2 regions of the Actinomadura miaoliensis genome follow, and region 1 is predicted to be linked to the other one. Evidence: predicted binding sites of a transcription regulator. Region 1 holds the regulator's gene; the other holds the start of a gene.
The links. The regulator LexA, encoded in region 1, represses DNA repair genes until DNA is damaged. The targets are predictions, from matches to a motif close to TCGAACANNTGTTCGA.
Positions count from the first base shown of each region.

Region 2: ABD811_RS13610 (intein-containing Rv2578c family radical SAM protein) is a predicted target of LexA. The motif match lies at 4,906-4,921, and genes of this name have one in related genera.

Region 1 is NZ_BAAAZG010000018.1:234,129-243,422, reverse strand. Features, by position in the region: gene ABD811_RS15780 (long-chain-fatty-acid--CoA ligase) at 1-1,234, opposite strand, end outside; gene ABD811_RS15775 (lytic polysaccharide monooxygenase auxiliary activity family 9 protein) at 1,461-2,051, opposite strand; gene leuS (leucine--tRNA ligase) at 2,518-4,980, shown strand; gene ABD811_RS15765 (YciI family protein) at 4,977-5,318, shown strand; gene lexA (transcriptional repressor LexA) at 5,628-6,329, opposite strand; gene ABD811_RS15755 (LysM peptidoglycan-binding domain-containing protein) at 6,515-6,931, shown strand; gene nrdR (transcriptional regulator NrdR) at 7,847-8,323, shown strand; gene ABD811_RS15745 (vitamin B12-dependent ribonucleotide reductase) at 8,433-9,294, shown strand, end outside.
Region 2 is NZ_BAAAZG010000016.1:188,758-198,051, forward strand. Features, by position in the region: gene ABD811_RS13580 (SRPBCC family protein) at 1-162, opposite strand, end outside; gene ABD811_RS13585 (ArsR/SmtB family transcription factor) at 159-533, opposite strand; gene ABD811_RS13590 (WYL domain-containing protein) at 693-1,802, shown strand; gene ABD811_RS13595 (ATP-binding protein) at 1,875-2,339, opposite strand; gene ABD811_RS13600 (DUF3040 domain-containing protein) at 2,828-3,043, opposite strand; gene ABD811_RS13605 (glycoside hydrolase family 10-like protein) at 3,100-4,740, opposite strand; gene ABD811_RS13610 (intein-containing Rv2578c family radical SAM protein) at 4,957-7,053, shown strand; gene ABD811_RS13615 (SDR family NAD(P)-dependent oxidoreductase) at 7,056-7,880, opposite strand; gene ABD811_RS13620 (hemerythrin domain-containing protein) at 8,294-8,791, shown strand; gene ABD811_RS13625 (glycosyltransferase) at 9,073-9,294, opposite strand, start outside.

The sequences.
Region 1 (9,294 bases):
TGAAGTAGAAGCCGTCCTCGTCGCGGCGGGCGATGTCGCCGGTGCGGAACCAGCCGTCCCGGATCGCCTCCTCGGTGGCCTCGGGACGGCCGTGGTAGCCCTTCATGACGTTGTGGCCGCGCACCGCGATCTCGCCCGGCCCCTCGCCCTCGATCGTCTTCCACTCGCCGTCGATCAGCTTCATCTCCACGCCCCAGATGGGGGTGCCGATCGAGCCGGGCTTCAGGCCGACGTCCGCCTGGTTGAACGAGGCCACCGGCGAGGTCTCCGACAGCCCGTACCCTTCGAGGACCTTGACGCCGAACTTGGCCTCGAAGCCCTTGAGCACCTCCAGCGGCAGGGACGCCCCGCCCGACACGCAGGTGTGCAGGTGCCGCGTCACGTCCTCGGTCGGGACCGTGCCCTGGTCGGACAGCAGCGCCCAGTACATCGTCGGGACGCCCGCGAAGATGGTGACCTTCTCCCTGGCCATCAGCCGCAGCGCCTCGGCGGGCTCGAACCGGGGCTGCAGCACCAGCGTGGCGCGGCGCCGGATGCCCACGTTCATCACGCAGGACTGCCCGAAGGCGTGGAACATCGGCAGGGTCATCAGCGACACGTCGTGGTCGGTGCGGTGGAACATGGCGTCCGACACGAACGCGTTCATCAGCATGTTCATGTGGGACAGCTCGGCGCCCTTGGGCTGCCCGGTGGTGCCGCTGGTGTAGAGGATCACCGCGGTGTCCTCGGCGGACGTCTGCGCGGGCTCGCAGGTGCCCGGCTGCGCCCCGACCGCGGGCCAGAACAGCTCGGCGTCCTCGTACGGCGACTCGGCGGCCCCCGGGTCGGCCGTCATGAGGAACAGGTGCTCGCACCCGGCGGCCTGCTGGAACCCGGCGCGCCCCATCTCACCGAGCGGCAGCTCGGGGGTGCCCTCGAACGCGAACAGCGCCCTGGCGCCGGAGTCGTCCAGGTGGTAGGCGATCTCGCGCGGCTTGAGGAGCACGTTCAGCGGGACGACCGCCGCGCCCGCCTTGAGGATCCCGAAGTACACCATCGGGAAGTACGGCACGTTGGGACACGACAGCGCGACCTTGTCCCCCGGTCCGATCCCGCGTGCGCGCAGCAGGTTCGCCACCTGGTTGGCGATGGTGTCGATCGTCGCGTACGACAGCCGCATGTCGCCGAACACGACGGCGTCACGGTCGGGCGACTTGCGAGCGGCGTCCTCCAGCAGGACCGAGAGGTTGAGCATGGCACTCCTCAGCGCGGGGCGTCACCGAGCGGTTGTTACCGGCGAGTCTACGAACGGTTGCGCCCATCCTGCTGGATGGCGCCCCGTCCGCGCACCCCTGTGACGAGCCCTTTTCGCGCGCCCCGGCAAATGTGACCGGGCGGTTATCCAACCGGGCCGGCGGGTGCGCGGCGGCGGCCTGCCGGGGAGGGGACGGCAGGCCGCCGCGGGGAGGAGGCCGGTCGGATCAGCCGAAGTTGACGTCGGCGCACTGGTAGAAGGCGTTGCCCGTGTCGGCGATGTCCCAGACGGCCAGGATGACGTGGCGGCCGGACTTGGCGGGCAGGGTGCCGGTGTGCGACACGTTCGACGGCGGCTGCTTGCCGCCGTAGTTCTGCTGCAGGAACGGTGCCGGGTCCAGGGCGGACCGGGTGAGCCGCTGGGTCGGGTTCCAGCCGTTGCGGGTGATGAAGTAGCGGAACGAGGTGGTGGCGTGCGCGGCGGTGAGGTTCCAGCTGAAGGTGAACGACTGGCCGGACCTGACCTGCGTGGCGGGCCACTGGCCGCCGCGCGGGTCGTCCAGCGGTGCCCAGCGGCTGTCGCCGCCGGCGCAGATCATGCCGTCCGCGGGCCCGGACTGGGGGAAGCCCTTGGGGCCCTCGACGCTCTGCGGCTCCCACTGGATGGGGCCGCAGTTCTGGACGGTGCCCTGCTTGCAGTGCAGGGCACGGCTGACGGGGGAGGTGGTGTAGCCGTGCGCGAACGCGGGCGCGGCGCTGACCAGGGGCAGGCCGACGGCGACGGCCGCGGCGACGGCGAGGGAGCTCTTGCGGGGCATGCGCGTTCCTCCTGGCGGGGTGGGAGACCGGCGCGGCTTCTAATAGGAAACCTTCCTATCGATTTCTGAGATTAGCGGCCGCCGCCGCGCCGTCAAGACCCAATTCCGCCGAGCCCGGGCCTTCCGGCCGCACGCCTCCCTCGGGACGTGTGTCCGGGTGCGTCCCCGCCCCGCCTTGCTTCTGCGCTAGTCTTGGTATATGCGGACAGGAAGGCTGCTTCTCAGCCGGCCGCGCTGACGGACGAACCAGTCGGCGCGGCGACCCCTCCATTGGCGAGGGGTCGTTTCGTGTTTGTCCTTCGGCGGGGCCGCCGGGGGCCGGGGATCGTCTCCCGGAACCGGCAGCGCACCAGCCGAGGCCCCGCAGCCAGAGCCGTTCGGTACCAAGAGGACCAGTGGAGTAGCGACCGTGAGCAGCGACGACACCTCCCGCGCCACGCCGGGAGGTTCAGGGGGGCCCGCCTCCCTGAACGACGGGTACGACCCCCGGGCCATTCAGCAGAAGTGGCAGGCCCGCTGGGCGGAGCTCGACCCGTTCAAGGTGGTCGAGGAGGACGACGGCCGCGAGCGCCGCTACGCGCTGGACATGTTCCCCTACCCCTCGGGCGACCTGCACATGGGGCACGCCGAGGCCTACGCCATCGGCGACGTGGCCGCCCGCTACTGGACGCAGCGCGGCTACAACGTCCTGCACCCCATGGGCTGGGACTCCTTCGGCCTGCCCGCCGAGAACGCCGCGATCAAGCACAACGCGGACCCGGTGCGGTGGACCTACGACAACATCGCGACCCAGGAGGCGTCGTTCCGGCGGTACGCCCCGTCCTTCGACTGGTCGCGGCGGCTGCACACCTCCGACCCCGAGTACTACCGGTGGACGCAGTGGCTGTTCCTGCGCTTCTACGAGCGCGGGCTGGCCTACCGGCGCGGCGGCCGGGTCAACTGGTGTCCCAAGGACCAGACCGTGCTGGCCAACGAGCAGGTCATCGGCGGCCACTGCGAGCGCTGCGGCACGCTGGTCGAGCGGCGCGTGCTGACCCAGTGGTACTTCAAGATCACCGATTACGCGGACCGGCTGCTGGACGACATGGCCGCCCTGGAGGGCAAGTGGCCCGACCGGGTGCTGCTGATGCAGCGCAACTGGATCGGCCGCTCCACCGGCGCCGACGTCGACTTCGTCATCGAGGGCCGCGACCAGCCGGTCACCGTCTACACCACCCGCCCCGACACCCTGCACGGGGCCACCTTCATGGTGGTGGCCGCCGACGCCGAGCTGGCCGAGGAGATCTGCGCCCCCGAGCAGCGCGCCGCGTTCGAGGCCTACCGCGAGCAGGTCTCCCACGAGAGCGAGATCGAGCGGCTGTCCACCGAGCGCGAGAAGACCGGCGTGTTCCTGGGCCGGTACGCGATCAATCCGGTCAACGGCGAGCGCATCCCGATCTGGGCGTCCGACTACGTGCTGGCCGAGTACGGCCACGGCGCGATCATGGCCGTTCCCGCGCACGACCAGCGCGACCTGGACTTCGCGCTGAAGTTCGGGCTGCCGGTGCGCGTGGTGGTCGAGACCGGCCAGCCCGACCCGGCCGAGACCGGCGTGGCCACCACGGGCGATGGGCGCATCGTCAACTCCGGCCCCATCGACGGGCTGAACAAGGCCGACGCGATCACCCGGATCATCGAGATCCTGGAGGAGAAGGGCCTGGGCAAGGCCGCGGTCAACTTCCGGCTGCGCGACTGGCTGGTGTCCCGGCAGCGGTTCTGGGGCTGCCCGATCCCGATCGTGCACTGCCCGTCCTGCGGCGAGGTCCCGGTGCCGGACGACCAGCTGCCGGTGCGGCTGCCCGACGACCTGCGCGGCGCCGACCTGAGGCCCAAGGGCACCTCGCCGCTGGCCGCCGCCGAGAACTGGGTCAACGTCGAGTGCCCCAAGTGCGGCGGCGCGGCCAAGCGCGACAGCGACACCATGGACACCTTCGTCGACTCGTCCTGGTACTACTTCCGGTACTGCTCGCCGACGTACGAGGACGGGCCGTTCGACGTCGAGCAGGTCCGCAAGTGGATGCCGGTCGACCAGTACACCGGCGGCGTCGAGCACGCCATCCTGCACCTGCTGTACAGCCGGTTCTTCACCAAGGTGCTGTACGACCTGGGCATGATCGACTTCACCGAGCCGTTCACCCGCCTGGTCAACCAGGGCCAGGTGATCCTGAACGGCAAGGCGATGTCCAAGTCGCTGGGCAACATGGTCGACCTGGGCGAGCAGATCGAGCAGTGGGGCGTCGACGTGGTGCGCCTGGCGATGCTGTTCTCCGGGCCGCCCGAGGACGACATCGACTGGGCCGACGTGTCGCAGCCCGGCATGGCCAAGTTCCTGACGCGCGTGCACCGCATCGCCACCGACGTGACGTCCGCACCCGGCACCGACCCCGCGGCCGGCTCGGTCGACCTGCGGCGCGTCACCCACCGCACCATCGACGAGGCCACCACGCTGATCGAGCAGCACCGCTACAACGTGGCGATCGCCCGGCTGATGACGCTGGTCAGCGCCACCCGCCGCGCCATCGACGAGGGCCCCGGCCCCGCCGACCCGGCCGTCCGGGAGGCCGCCGAGACGATCGCGGTGCTGCTGTCGCTGTTCGCCCCCTACACCGCCGAGGAGGCGTGGGAGCGGCTGGGCCGTGAGCCGTCGGTGGCGACCGCGGGCTGGCCGGCGGCCGACCCGTCCCTGCTGGTGCGCGAGTCGGTGACCTGCGTGGTGCAGGTCGCGGGCAAGGTCCGCGACCGCCTGGAGGTGCCGCCCGACATCGCCGAGGACGAGCTGGAGCGGCTGGCGCTGGCCTCCGCCAAGGTCAACGAGGCCCTGGCCGGCGCACGGATCCAGCGCGTCATCGTCCGTCCGCCCAAGATCGTGAACATCGTGCCCGCCAAATGAGCACGCTGCACCTCCTGCTGCTGCGCTACCGCGGCACCGAGGACGAGGTCGAGCCGCACGTGCCCGCCCACGTGGCGTACCTGGAACGCCACCACCGGGCGGGCACGTTCCTGGCCTCGGGCCAGACGGTGCCGTCCGAGCACGGCGGCGCGATCATCGCGCGCGGGACCGACCGCGCCGAGATCGAAAAGATCGCCGAGAATGACCCGTTCGTCTGCGCGGGCGTGGCCGAGTACGAGATCATTACAGTCGATGTGGGCCGGGTCCATCCGGCCCTGGCGGGACTGGCCGGCGTCGGCCCGTCCCGCGTCCGCGCCCCGGGAGAGCCGCCCGGCTGACGCGGCGCATCGGCCGCGCAGCCCGCGGTCCAGGCACCGGCGGGCCCGAATCCGAGCCTGACGGCCGCGAGCGGAGAACCACCGCCGCGGCCGTGTCTCGGCCTGGCCTGGCAGGCGCGCCTGGGCGCGGGCGCCGAGCGGCGCTCGTGGACGAGCTGGAACTGGAATGGGTGGAGACGAGTGCGTCCGCACGCGGTTGTCGAGATGACGCCTCCTGCGCACAGCGCGGGGCGCATGCGAACGCCCGCCACCGCCCTGGGGGCCGGTGACGGGCGCGCGGGAGTGACCTGGCCGCGCCGGGCCGGGACGTCACATCTTGCGCAGGACGGCGACGACGCGGCCCAGGATGGACGCCTCGTCGCCGGGGATCGGCTCGTAGGCCGGGTTCTGGGGGACCAGCCAGATGTGACCGTCGCGGCGCTTGAATGTCTTGACGGTGGCCTCGCCGTCGATCATCGCGGCGACGATGTCGCCCTGCTCGGCCACCGGCTGCTGGCGCACCACGACCCAGTCGCCGTCGGCGATCGCCGCGTCGATCATCGAGTCGCCGGTGACCTTCAGCAGGAAGTGGGTGCCCTCGCCGACGAGCTGCTTGGGCAGGGTGAACACGTCCTCGACGGCCTCCTCGGCCAGGATCGGCCCACCGGCGGCGATCCGTCCCACCAGCGGCACGTAGGCGGGGGCGGGACGCGGCGCGGTGTCCTGGCCGGCGCCGGGCGCGTCGAAGTTCTCGGTGTCGGTGCGCACCGGCGTGGCGCCCGGGACCCGCACCTCGACGGCGCGCGGCCGGTTGGGGTCGCGGCGCAGGTATCCCTTGCGCTGCAGCGCGCGCAGCTGGTGCGACACGCTGGAGGTGCTGGTCAGGCCGACGGCCTCGCCGATCTCGCGCATCGAGGGCGGGTAGCCGCGACGCTGCACCGAGTCGCGGATCACCTCCAGCACCATGCGCTGCCGCTGGGTCAGGCCCGCCTCGTCCATGGGGCCGTCGGGCAGCTCCCGGACCTTGGTCATCGCTCGTCGCCTCCCGACGCTCGCTCCGTCACTCCTTGCCGAACGTTATCGCGTCCGGCTGCAATGATCAAACAATTGTTCGAAGAATGTACTCGCGTTTCTCGGGGGGCTGCGGTACAACATCGTACAGACGTTCGATCGAATATGCATTCGAAGATCGGCTGTCGGTCACGAAGGGGACCGAGATGGCGGGTTCGCTCCACCCACACTGCATAACGGCCGAAGCTCCGGCCCTCACCACACACATCCAGCACGCACCGCCGCCCCTGGGGGCTCCGGCGGAGGGCGCGTGGGACGATCTGCGGCTGACGCGGCGCGGCCGCATCGTGATGATCGGCCTGCTGGCGGTGCCGCTCCTGGTCGCGTTGTGGCTGACCGCGACGGCCCGCGCGGGCGCCGGCGGCCCCGACGCGTCCGACCCCGGCGTGCGCCCGGGCAAGACGGTCGTCGTCGGCAACGGCGACTCCCTGTGGACGATCGCCCGACGGGAACGCCCCCGCGACGACACCCACCTGCTGGTCCGCCGCATCATGGACCTCAACAACCTGTCCACGACAATCGTCCGCCCAGGCCAGCGCCTGCGCCTCCCCGCCAACGACTAACCTCCGCTTTCACGCCGTAGCGGCTGTCGCGCTCCTGCGGCGGCAGCCGCCTCACTCTCCCCACCAAGCCGGAGCGGTACGCCCTGCTCTGCCGACGGGGCGCGAGGCGAACACCGATGGCTCGGCCCCACCAGCCTGAGGGGCCGAGCCGCTACTGCCCAGACCCGGGCGGCGTAGTGCACGCGGTCACGACCACGACAGCCGCCGCCCGCCGGGTCTGGGCCAGGGCGTCGCCCCAGCTCGCGCGGCGTAGTGCGCTCGGTCACGGCCATGGCAGCCGCTGCCCGCCGGGTGTGAGGCCAGGGCGTCGGCCCGCCTCGCGCAGCGTATTGCACGCGGTCACGGCCATGGCGGCCGCTGCCCCGCCGGGTCTGGGCCAGGGCGTCGGCCCAGCTCGCGCGGCGTCGCGCTGGACACGGCCAGGGCTCCCACGGCCAGATCTGCCGCCGCCGTGCTCGTTCACCGTTTTCACGGTCGCCTCCATCCATCCGTATCCGCCGCTCGCACCCGCTTCGCTGGAGTACGGTCGCTCCCGGCCCGCCGTCATCCATCGCGGCGGGCTGGCTGTAGTGATGTGGCGATTTTTGGGGACTTGTGGGTTGGCCTCACCGTGCGAGGCGACCTCCCGCCCGAAGGCTTCGGCGGGGGATGCGAGAAGCCTTACGGCAAAGGGGGTTTGGGTGGTTTGTGGGGGTTCTTGGGGGTCGGTGGAAGCGACACGCCGAGGCGGGGTTCGCGGGCCCGGTGTGACGAGGGTCTACTGACGGGGGTCGTGATCCAGGTTGCGTTGCCCCTCCGGGCGTCCTACGGTTGACCACAACATCTAGTAGTTACACGGGTGTCATTAACCACAAGTTGTGTCTTGTGGGTGACGATTTCTCGTGTGGCTTGATCTGTCAGGGGAGGAGGGAACGCGTGCACTGCCCGTTCTGCCGCAACCCTGACACCAAGGTGATCGACAGCCGCTCCACCGACGACGGATCGGCCATCCGGCGCCGCCGGTCGTGCCCGGAATGCGGCAAGCGGTTCACCACACAGGAGAACGTGCTCCTCATGGTGGCCAAGCGCAGCGGCGTCACCGAGCCGTTCTCCCGGGAGAAGATCATCGCCGGCGTGCGCCGCGCCTGCCAGGGCCGTCCCGTCGACGAGGACGCGCTGGCCAAGCTCGGGCAGCGGGTGGAGGAGGCGATCCGGGCGACGGGGGTGGCAGAGATCCCCTCGCACGAGATCGGACTGGCCATCCTCGGCCCGCTCGGCGAGCTCGACGAGGTCGCCTACCTGCGGTTCGCCTCGGTGTACCGGGGTTTCGAGACGCTGGACGACTTCGCCAGAGAGATCGAGTCACTGCGTACCAAGGCCGGTTCCTCGGGGGAGCCTGGCCGGCCCCTGTGAGGGGCGGGCTTCACGACTGTTGAGAGCGCCCGCGGCCGGGAGCAAACGGCCGGCGGGCGGGGTTATTCCTGGACAGGGCCCGGCGGGAGGGCCCGAGAGGGGGAAGGTCATGACGGAGACGGTGAGCGGCTCGGCGGCCCGGCGCGGCAGGGGGAGCCGCAAGGGGCTCAAGGTCGAGCGGATCTTCACCACGCCCGGCGTGCATCCGTACGACACGATCCGCTGGGAACGTCGTGACGTGGTCATGACCAACTGGCGGGACGGCTCCGTCAACTTCGAGCAGCGCGGGGTGGAGTTCCCCGACTTCTGGTCGGTGAACGCCGTCAACATCGTGACGTCGAAGTACTTCCGCGGCGCCCTCGGCACCCCCCAGCGCGAGCACAGTCTCAAGCAACTGGTCGACCGGGTGGTCAAGGTGTACGTTGACACCGGCCTGGCCGAGGGCTACTTCGCCTCGGAGGAGGACGCCCAGATCTTCGACCACGAGCTGAAGCACGCCCTGGTCCACCAGATGTTCAGCTTCAACTCCCCCGTCTGGTTCAACGTCGGCACCAAGTCCCCGCAGCAGGTCAGCGCCTGTTTCATCCTCTCGGTGGACGACTCGATGGAGTCGATCCTGGACTGGTACAAGGAAGAGGGGATCATCTTCAAGGGCGGCTCCGGCGCCGGTGTCAACCTCTCCCGCATCCGCTCCAGCAAGGAACTGCTGTCGTCCGGCGGCACCGCCAGCGGACCGGTGTCGTTCATGCGTGGCGCCGACGCGTCCGCCGGGACGATCAAGTCGGGCGGCGCCACCCGCCGGGCCGCCAAGATGGTCGTGCTGGACGTCGACCACCCCGACATCGCCGAGTTCATCGAGACCAAGGCCCGCGAGGAGAACAAGATCCGGGCCCTGCGCGACGCCGGGTTCGACATGGACCTGGGCGGCAAGGACATCGTCAGCGTCCAGTACCAGAACGCCAACAACTCGG
Region 2 (9,294 bases), on a different contig from region 1:
CTCGTCCACGGCGGTCGTGAAGCCGGGCGGCCCTCCCCACCAGCGCTCCAGCCGGCGCGGGTCGGACCACAGCCGCCATACCCGTTCGACGGGCGCGTCGAAGTCGGCGACCACGGTGAGGGTCAGGGCGTCGTAGTCCTTGTCGACGCGGGTCACGGTCATGTGTTCCGTCCTTGCGTGGTGGTGTCCGCCGCCGGGCCGGGGTCCTCGGCGAGCAGCCGCGCCATGCGGTCGACGCGTCCGCGCCAGGTGGCCTCGAGCTCGTCGAGGGCCTGCCGCGCACGGCGCACGGCGTCCAGGTCGGTGCGCACGAGCTGCTCCCTTCCACGGCGCTGCTTGGTGACCAGACCGGCCCGCTCCAGCACCGCGACGTGCTTCTGCACCGCGGCGAAGCTCATCGGATAGGCGTCGGCCAGCCGCGACACCGACAGCTCGTCGCGTACGCAGCGGCGCACGATGTCGCGGCGGGTGGCGTCGGCCAGCGCGTGGAACAGGTCGTCCACGGCCTCGTCGGTCGATCCATCTACAACCATTTGGTTGTACGTTAGCGGAGTCGTCGGTGCCCCGGCAACGTCGACGCCGGAACGCGCGCGGACACAGGCGGACACGGACGGATCAGCGCGTTCGCGACGGTCCGGGAAACGCGCCCGAAGGGAAGGAATAATGTCGGCGGCGTCGGTGACCATGGAGGCGTGGATCGCGTGGACCGGCTGCTCGCCCTCATCGCCGAACTGCGCGCCGCCGCCCCCGACCCCCTGACCGTCGACGAGCTGGCCGAGCGGCTGGGCGTCAGCGCCCGCACGGTGCGCCGCGACCTGGAGCTGCTGACGCACGGCGGCCTTCCGGTGCGGTCCGAGCGGGGCCGCGGCCATGTCCTGGCGCCCGAGCCCGCGCCGCCCCCGATGAGCGAGGTCGCCTCGCTGGTCGGCCCGGTGCGCGACACGCTGGCGGCAGCGGTGCGCTCCGGCCGCGTGGTGCGCCTGGCCTACACCGACCAGTCCGGTGCGCGCAGCTTCCGCGACGTCGAACCGCAGGGCCTGGTGGTGGGCCCGCACGCCGACTACCTGGTGGGCTGGTGCCGCATGCGCGACGGGCCGCGGATGTTCCGCGTCGACCGCATCGGCGCCGCCTACCTGGCCGGCCGCGCCGCCGCCGCACGCGACCTGGACGAACTGCTGGCGGCGCTGCGGGTGCCGCTGCCGCGTCCGCCCGCCGACGACGGCCCGCACGGCCCCACCGGCGCCGGACGCGCCCGCGCCTGGACGCTGGACCGGCTGGAGTACGTGCGCGCGCGGCTGCGCGAGGCGACCGCCGAGGCGCGCGACGGCGGGCCGGGCGCGGCGGCCCTGCGCACGGTGCTGGCGCACCTGGCGCGATGGACGCGCTGGCAGGTGGCGGCGATCCGGTCGGCGGCCACCGGAGCGCCCCCGCCGGAGCGGGACGTGCCGCCGGGGTTCGGCCGCGCGATGCCGGCCGAGGAGCGGGAACGGGTCATCCAGGACGCGATGGCGCTGCGGTCGCTGGGCGAGCTGGCCCGCGACCTGCAGGAGGTGCTGGCGGGCCTGGGACACTGGGCGGCCGGGTGCGACGACGCGCTGTGGGAGCGTCCCGTCGCCGACCCTCGCCCGTCCGGGCCGCCGGGCCCGCGGCGGCCGCTGGCCGACGTGCTCGCCGGGTGGCGCGGCCCCCTGGCCCACATCGAGTGGCACCTGGACCGTCTCGCCGAACACCCCGAACGCCCCGTCGACCTGGACGAGGACGACGAGCTATGGGTCGTCGACCGCTGCCCCCTGCAGGCCTGACGGCTCGCGCGGCCCCCCGGCAGGCCCGCCGGCCGTCTCAGGCTCTTTGGGCTCGCGCCGTTCTCCCAGCCCTCAGGGAGCGGACGCGGCGCGGTGCCCGTTGACGCCGCGCAGGACGCGGGTGAACCACACGACCTTCCCGGGCGGGTCGGGACGGCAGCCGAACGCGGTGGCCAGCGCGGCGACCAGCAGCAGCCCGCGGCCCTCCTCCGACCAGCGCGGCGCCTGGCCGCACGGGCGGGCCGGCGCCGCCGGGTCGGCGTCGGTGACCTCGGCGACCAGGCAGGTGCCGTCCAGCCGCAGCCGCAGGCGGACGGGCGGGGCGCCGTGCACGACGGCGTTGGCGACCAGCTCGTCGATCATGAGGACGACGTCGTCGACGTCGGTGGCGTCGGTCACCCGCCACGAGCGCAGCGCGCGTGCAGTGAGGGCGCGGGCGTGGGCGGCGGCGGGGGTCTCGGGGGCCAGCTCCCAGGTCGCGGCCCGCGCCGCCCTGCGTGCCGGTCCGTCGGTCTCCATGTCGGTGTTGGCGGCCACTGCCGGACTCCTCACCTGTGGCGGTTCCCGCGTCACTCCAGGTCGTTCCCGTTCCGCCCGCCGTACGACTCGTGCGATGGACGGATCTGGCCGTGCCGCGAGCACCCCGTGTCGGCGGCGGTCAGGGACGTTCGCACCCCGGCCGTGCACAAGGTGGGACGCCGCCCGGACCGGGCGGGTGCACGCGCCTCACACAACCCTCACTGCCGGGTCAGGTGGCCGTGGCGCACCCCGATGGGAATGAGCACTCCCCCGATGCCGTTATCGTGGTGGGTGTCGGTGTGGCATGTGTCCCCCGGGCTCTACCCTTTGCCTTCGAGGAATACCGCCGGGCCGTACGGCTCGGGCAGGAGCTTCGTTGTGCCTTTCGCCGCGAGGCGACCACCACACCGGCCTGAACGTCAGGGCCCCGGCGGGCGATACGCCCGCCGGGGCCTCTCATAGCAGGGCGGGTGTGACGAGCGGAACCCGCCGCAACACCCGTCCTGCTACGAGATCGCGGTGAGCACCGCCGCGGCCACCGCCGTCAGCACCGCGAACACCGCGACCGCCACGGCCGCGATCAGGCGGATCCGGCGGCGCCGCCGCGCCCGGCCCACCTTCGCGCCCGCTTTCGACAGACGATGGGCCAGCCGCGGGTCGTCCTCGCTGAGGCGGGTCTCGATCTCGGCGAGGATCCGCTGCTCCTCCATCGACAGCGCCATGCCATACCTCCGGGGGCGGGTTGAAGTGCCTTGTTCTTGCCCCGGCAGCAAGATCATTATCCCCGTCGGGCGGTAACCGTCGCGCCCCGTGCGGGAGCGCTCTCACGCTGCATCCGGTCCAGGGCCGTGACGTAGTAGGTGTAGGTGCGGCCGGCCTTGGCGGTCGGGTCGAGGATGCCGCCGCCGCGCACCGCCGTCAGCAACGTCCCCGCCGTGACGGGGGCGCACGCGGGACGCTCGCCGTCCACCCGGTACACCGCGTAGCCCACCGCGTCCTCGGAGGCGCCCCACGTGACGCGCACACCGCCGTCGGCGCCCTCGGCCCGCACACCGTGAGCGGGCGCGGGGCCGTCCCCCGCCTTGCTCTTGTCATCGGCCGCGGGCGCCACGGGCGGCAGCGCGGGAGTCCCGTAGTGGTCCTTACGCAGGCGGGCGGCGAACCCGTGCCGGTTCTCCGCCAGGTCCGAGGCGCTGAAGAACACGTCGCCGCGCACCTGCGGGTAGCGGGCGTTGAGCTTCAGGTGCCGCGACAGCTCCTCGGGCTTGCGCCAGACCGCGTCCTCCCCGACGCGGTAGGCGGCTTGCCCGATCGTCAGTTGCACCTTGGTGCCCCGCACCTGGCGGGCCCACCACTCCACCAGCTTGGCGTAGTCGGCGCGCGCGTCACCGATCGTCCAGTACAGCTGGGGCGTGACGTAGTCGACCCACCCTTCGCGGATCCATTTGCGGGTGTCGGCGTGGATGTCGTCGTAGCTCTGCAGCGCGCGCGTGGGCGACCCGTCGGGGTCGCTGCTGTCGTTGCGCCACACCCCGAACGGGCTGATGCCGAAACGCACCCACGGCTTGGCCTGGTGGACGCGTTCGGACACGGTCCTGACGAGGGTGTCGACGTTGTGGCGGCGCCAGTCGTCCTTGCCCATCCCCTTGCCGTAGGTCTTGTAGGTGGCCTGGTCGGGGAACTCCCCCGCGCCGGCCTCGGGGTAGGGGTAGAAGTAGTCGTCGAAGTGGACCGCGTCGATGTCGTACTTGCGGACCACGTCCATCACGGCCTTGACGACCAGGTCCCGCACCTCGGGCAGGCCCGGGTCGTACCACAGGCCCTTGCCGTACTTGCGCACCCAGCCGGGGTTGCGGCGGGCGGGGCTGTCGGGCGCGAGCTTCTTCAGGTCGCTCTGGCGGCTCACCCGGTAGGGGTTGAACCAGGCGTGGAACTCCAGGCCGCGGGCGTGCGCCTCGTCCAGCATGAACTTCAGCACGTCGTAGCCGGGGTCCTTGCCGGGCGTCCCGGTGATCCACTGCGACCACGGCTCGTACGGGGAGTCGTAGAAGGCGTCGGAGTTGGGGCGGATCTGCACGAACACCGCGTTGAGGTTCATCGCGCGCGCGTTGTCCAGCAGCCGGCGGAAGTCGGCCTTCTGCTGGTCGGCGGCGCGGCGGCCGTCCCTGGGCCAGTCGATGTTGCCGACGGTGGCGATCCACATGCCGCGCAGCTGGCGTCCCTTGGACCCGTCGGGCGGCGGCACGTCGGGGCATTCGGCGCCCGCGATGCCCGGTGCCCTGTCGCCCGCCCTGCGTTCGTCGGCGCCGCCCAGCACCGGCACGCAGCCGGCCGACGCGGTCAGCGTTCCCGTGGCCAGCGCGCCCGCGGTCAGCGCCCGCGCGAGCGCACCCGGCGTCCCCTTGTTCGTCCAGACCATGACGAGCCATTGTTACGCACCCGTTGCCGTGCTCGACGCCAAACGCGAATGCGCGTGTGATGCCCGGACGTCCCGATCGCCCCCGATCGTCCTCCGAGCGTCCTTTCTATCGCCGACCGTGCGGTGCGGGCGTCGTCCGCGGGCGGTCACGCAGGGTTGCGATCTTCGAACGTCCGTTCTATCGTCCAAACGTTCGATGGAACGGGGGTGGGGCCGATGCGCTGGGACAACCTGCGGCTCGACGACGGTGCGGAGCCCGGCCCGGTGGCACCGCTGATCGAACGGCGCGCGATCGCCCGCACGTTCGACACGCCCGGTTTCCGCGGCATGACCTTCTACGAGGTGCAGGCCCGTTCGATCATCAACCGTGTTCCGCCCGCGTCCCGCATGCCGTTCCAGTGGACCATCAACCCCTACCGCGGATGCTCGCACGCGTGCGTCTACTGCTGCGGCGGCGACACCCCGATCCTCATGGCCGACGGCCGCACCAAGCCTCTTCGGGAGGTGCGCGTCGGTGACCGCGTCTACGGCACGCGCCGCGAGGGACGCCACCGCCGTTACGTGGTGACGGAGGTCCTCGACCACTGGCAGACGGTCAAGCCCGCCCACCGGGTCACGCTGCGGGACGGCACCCGGCTCGTCACCAGCGGCGACCACCGGTTTCTGACCGGCCGCGGCTGGAGGCACGTCACCGGCGGGGAGCCCGGGGCCCGGCGGCGTCCGCACCTGGCACCGGGCGACGACCTGGTCGGCACCGGGCGTTTCGCCACGCCGCCGAAGGTCGACGACGACTACCGCCGCGGATACCTGTGCGCGGTCCTGCGCGGCCGGGGGCACATCGGCCCGCACCGGGTCCGCCTGCCCGCGGGCGAGGCCGACGTGCTCGCCAGGGGGCGCCGGTATCTGGAGCATTTCGGCGTCGCCTGCGACGGCGCCCGGCCTGTCACCCGCGAGCGGGTGCCACGTGGGCCGGCGGAGCGTCACGCCGAGGGGATCGGTGTCCGCGGCGCCGTGGCGGTGGCCGCCGTCGAGCGGCTGACACGATGGCCGCGACCGCCGTCGCGGTCGTGGCACACGGGTCTGCTCGCCGGGCTGTTCGACACCGGCGCCGACGGTGATCACACGGTGTCACGGATCGCCGTCGCCGGCACCGAGATGTTCGGCGGGCTGAAGGACGCCCTGGCCGAGCTCGGCTTCACCTTCACCGCCGACGCTTGCGCCGGGGCGGCGCCGCGCGGTGTCCGCCTCACCGGCGGGGTGCGGGAGCGGCTGCGGTTCCTGCACGCGGTCGACCCGGCGGCCACACGCAAGTGGCCGGTCGAGGGCGCGGCGGTGGCCAGCGACGCGTCGCTGGCGGTGGTGTCGGTCGAGCCGCTGGGCCTGGAGGCGCCGCTGTACGACATCACCACCGGCACCGGGGACTTCATCGCCGACGGGGTGGTGTCGCACAACTGCTTCGCGCGCCGCTCGCACGAGTACCTGGACCTGGACGCGGGCGCCGACTTCGACTCGAAGATCGTGGTGAAGGTGAACGCGGGCGAGCTGGTGCGGCGGGAGCTTGCGGCGCCGCGCTGGCGCGGCGAGCACATCGCGATGGGCACCAACGTCGACTGCTACCAGCGCGCCGAGGGACGCTACCGGCTGATGCCGCCGATCCTGGAGGCGCTGCGGGACGCGGCCAACCCGTTCTCCATCCTGACCAAGGGGTCGCTGATCCTGCGTGACCTGCCGTTGCTGGTGGAGGCGGCCCAGCGCACCGAGGTCAGCACGGCGGTGTCGGTGGGGTCGGTCGACCGGGAGCTGTGGCGGCTGGTGGAGCCGGGCACGCCCGCGCCGGACAAGCGGCTGGAGGTGTGCGCGGCGCTCAACGACGCGGGCGTGCGCTGCGGGGTGGTGATGGGGCCGGTGCTGCCCTACCTGAGTGACTCCCCCGCGCAACTGGAGGAGGCGGTGCGCCGGATCGCCGAGGCGGGCGCCACGTCGGTGACGGCGATCACGCTGCACCTGCGGCCGGGGGCGCGTGAGTGGTACCTGGCGTGGCTGCGCGAGCACCACCCCGACCTGGTGACGCCGTACGCGCGGCTGTACCGGGGCGGCGCGTACGCGCCGCGCGAGTTCCAGCAGCGGATCTCGCAGCGGGTGCGGGAGCTGGCGGCCAAGTACGGCATCGACCGCCGTTCCCCCGGGCACCGCGGCTCGGCCCCGGCCAGGCCCCAGACCTCCGGCGAGCCGTCGTCCAGCGAGCCATCGCCTGGCGAGCTGTCGCCTGGTAAGCCCTCGTCTGGCGAGCCGGAGCAGCTGTCACTGCTGTGAGCCTAGGGCGTGTGGAGTTCCAGCAGCCGCGCGGTGACGTCGGCCAGGCGGGCGGCGTCGGCGGGTGAGAACAGGCCGTTGCCCACGCTCATCTCGGTGTGCAGGTGGAACGCGGTGAGCGGCTGGGCGGGCGGGTGGTCCAGGAGCCGCAGCAGGGGCGGGACGACGTCGGTGGCGGGCTTGGCGAGGGCCTTCTGGCGTTCGATGAAGGCGGCCGTGGCGGGGTCGTAGTCACCGGCGAACCCGGTCGCGGTGGTGCCGGGGTGGAACAGCACGTAGCGGACCGTGCGGCCGTGCTCCTGGGCGAAGGAGACGCCGAGCAGGTCGTTGAGCCGCCCGGTCATGAACATCGCCTGCACACCGTCGTAGCCGCGGGCGCTCTGCAGGTCGTCCCAGGCGATGGGAGTGTCGTGGCCGGGTCCGGCGACGTTGACGATGACGGGTGCGCCCGCCTCGCCGAGGACGTCGCGCTGCCCGTGGCCGAGCAGGAAGCGGCTGAGGTAGAACAGCGCGAAGTTGTCCTCGAACCCTTCGGGGGTGACACGCCGTCGCGACCGGAAGAACCGCGCGCACAGCACCAGCCCGTCGATCGCCGTGTGGGCCGCGGTGATCTCCTCGATGACGCGCCGGGTGTCGGCGACCAGGCTCAGGTCGGCGGGCAGGAAGGTGCAGGCGCCGGGCGCGTCCGCGGCCTCGCGGGTGAGCCGGTCCCCCTTGTCACGGTCGGTGCCGATGACGACGGCGTGGTCGCCGCGCGCGAACAGCGCCCGGGCGAGCGCCGCCCCGATCCCGTCCGTCCCCCCAGTGATCACCACTGTCTTCCCCACTGCCGCCTCCCCTGCCCGTCCGGGCGTCGCCCACCATCAAATCTGAATCGAAACGATAGCTTGATTGAACCTGTTAGTTCAATCTGGGTGCCTCTAGAGGCTAGATGAGGGTTCTGCGTGAGGGCCCGGCAACGTGGAGAGGGAGGAGAACTTCGACACGGCCAGCGGCAAGGCCGGCGGCCTGACCGGTGCCGACCGCGAGCACGCGGAGGTGCTTCCTTCAGCTCAGCCAGACCGTCCTTGCGCGGTCTGGCCTGGCAAAGCGGCTCTGGTGCGGCCTGTCGGCACCGTTGCGGACCCGGCCGATGCGTTTGACAGAGGATTTGGGGGTTGCTACAACGCTTGCCAGCGTCGCGGTGTACCCGGCAAGGAGATCGCCGAGGGCATGGAGGCGCCGGAACCATGGACTGAACTTGGTCGGATCCCACGGGCGCCTGGTGGCGTTCGGAAACCAGTTGATCGAAGTGCACCTCTGGCTCCGCGAGGAGCTGGCGCTGCTGCGTGAGGGCGTCGATGCCTATCTCGCCGGCGGTGCGCGGCTCGGCGAACTGCGGTTGCACTGCCTGACCTTCTGCTCGGCGCTGAACCGGCACCACACGGGTGAGGACGACGGCGCGTTCCCCCAGGTCGCCGAGCAGTTCCCCGAACTGCGCCCGGTGCTGGAGGAGCTGCGCCGCGATCATCGGTTGGTGGAGGACTCCCTGCGACGGCTCCAGGCGCTGGTCGCCGAGCTGGACCAGGCGGCGGACCCCGCCGCGGTCCGGCGCGAGCTGGACAGCCTCGCCGCGCTGATGGAGACGCATTTCCTTTACGAGGAAAAGCGGATCGTCGCGGCGCTCAACGCGCTGAACGTGCCGGGCTGGGACCAGTCCCCGCCCGCGTTCCTGCTCACCGCCGACGCGGAGAGCTGACCCGCTCCAGCACCGCACCCTCCACCGCACCGGGACCGTCTCTGGCCGCGGTCACCCTGCCCGACGACCTGCCTGGTGCGTCCGAACGGTGCCCCATGACGAGCGTCCTCGCGCGGACGGCGTGTGGCACGGCGACCACCTGGCCACCGGCGCCCCCGCCCTGGACGTGACCGTGGCAGGCGGCCTCGAAGCGGGTGGGGGTGACGTCGCGGGCCATCATCGACGGGGAGACGTCGACGCCTTCGATGGGTCTGGCGAGATGTGGCCGCTGGATGTGCGGGTCAGTTCGACAACGTCCGTGAGGGGCCGGACGGTTCGGCCGTGCCGCCTCCGGGGGCGTCCTCGTCCGTGCGGGTCGCTCGTTCGGTGAGGGCCTCGAGTTCGGCGACTGCCCGGTCGGTGGCCGTCTCGGCGGCGATCTCGGCTGCCAGTCGCTGCGCCTCGCGCCGGTAGGACGGGTCGTGCAGGACGCGGTCGACCGCGCGGGCGACGGTGCGGGGTGA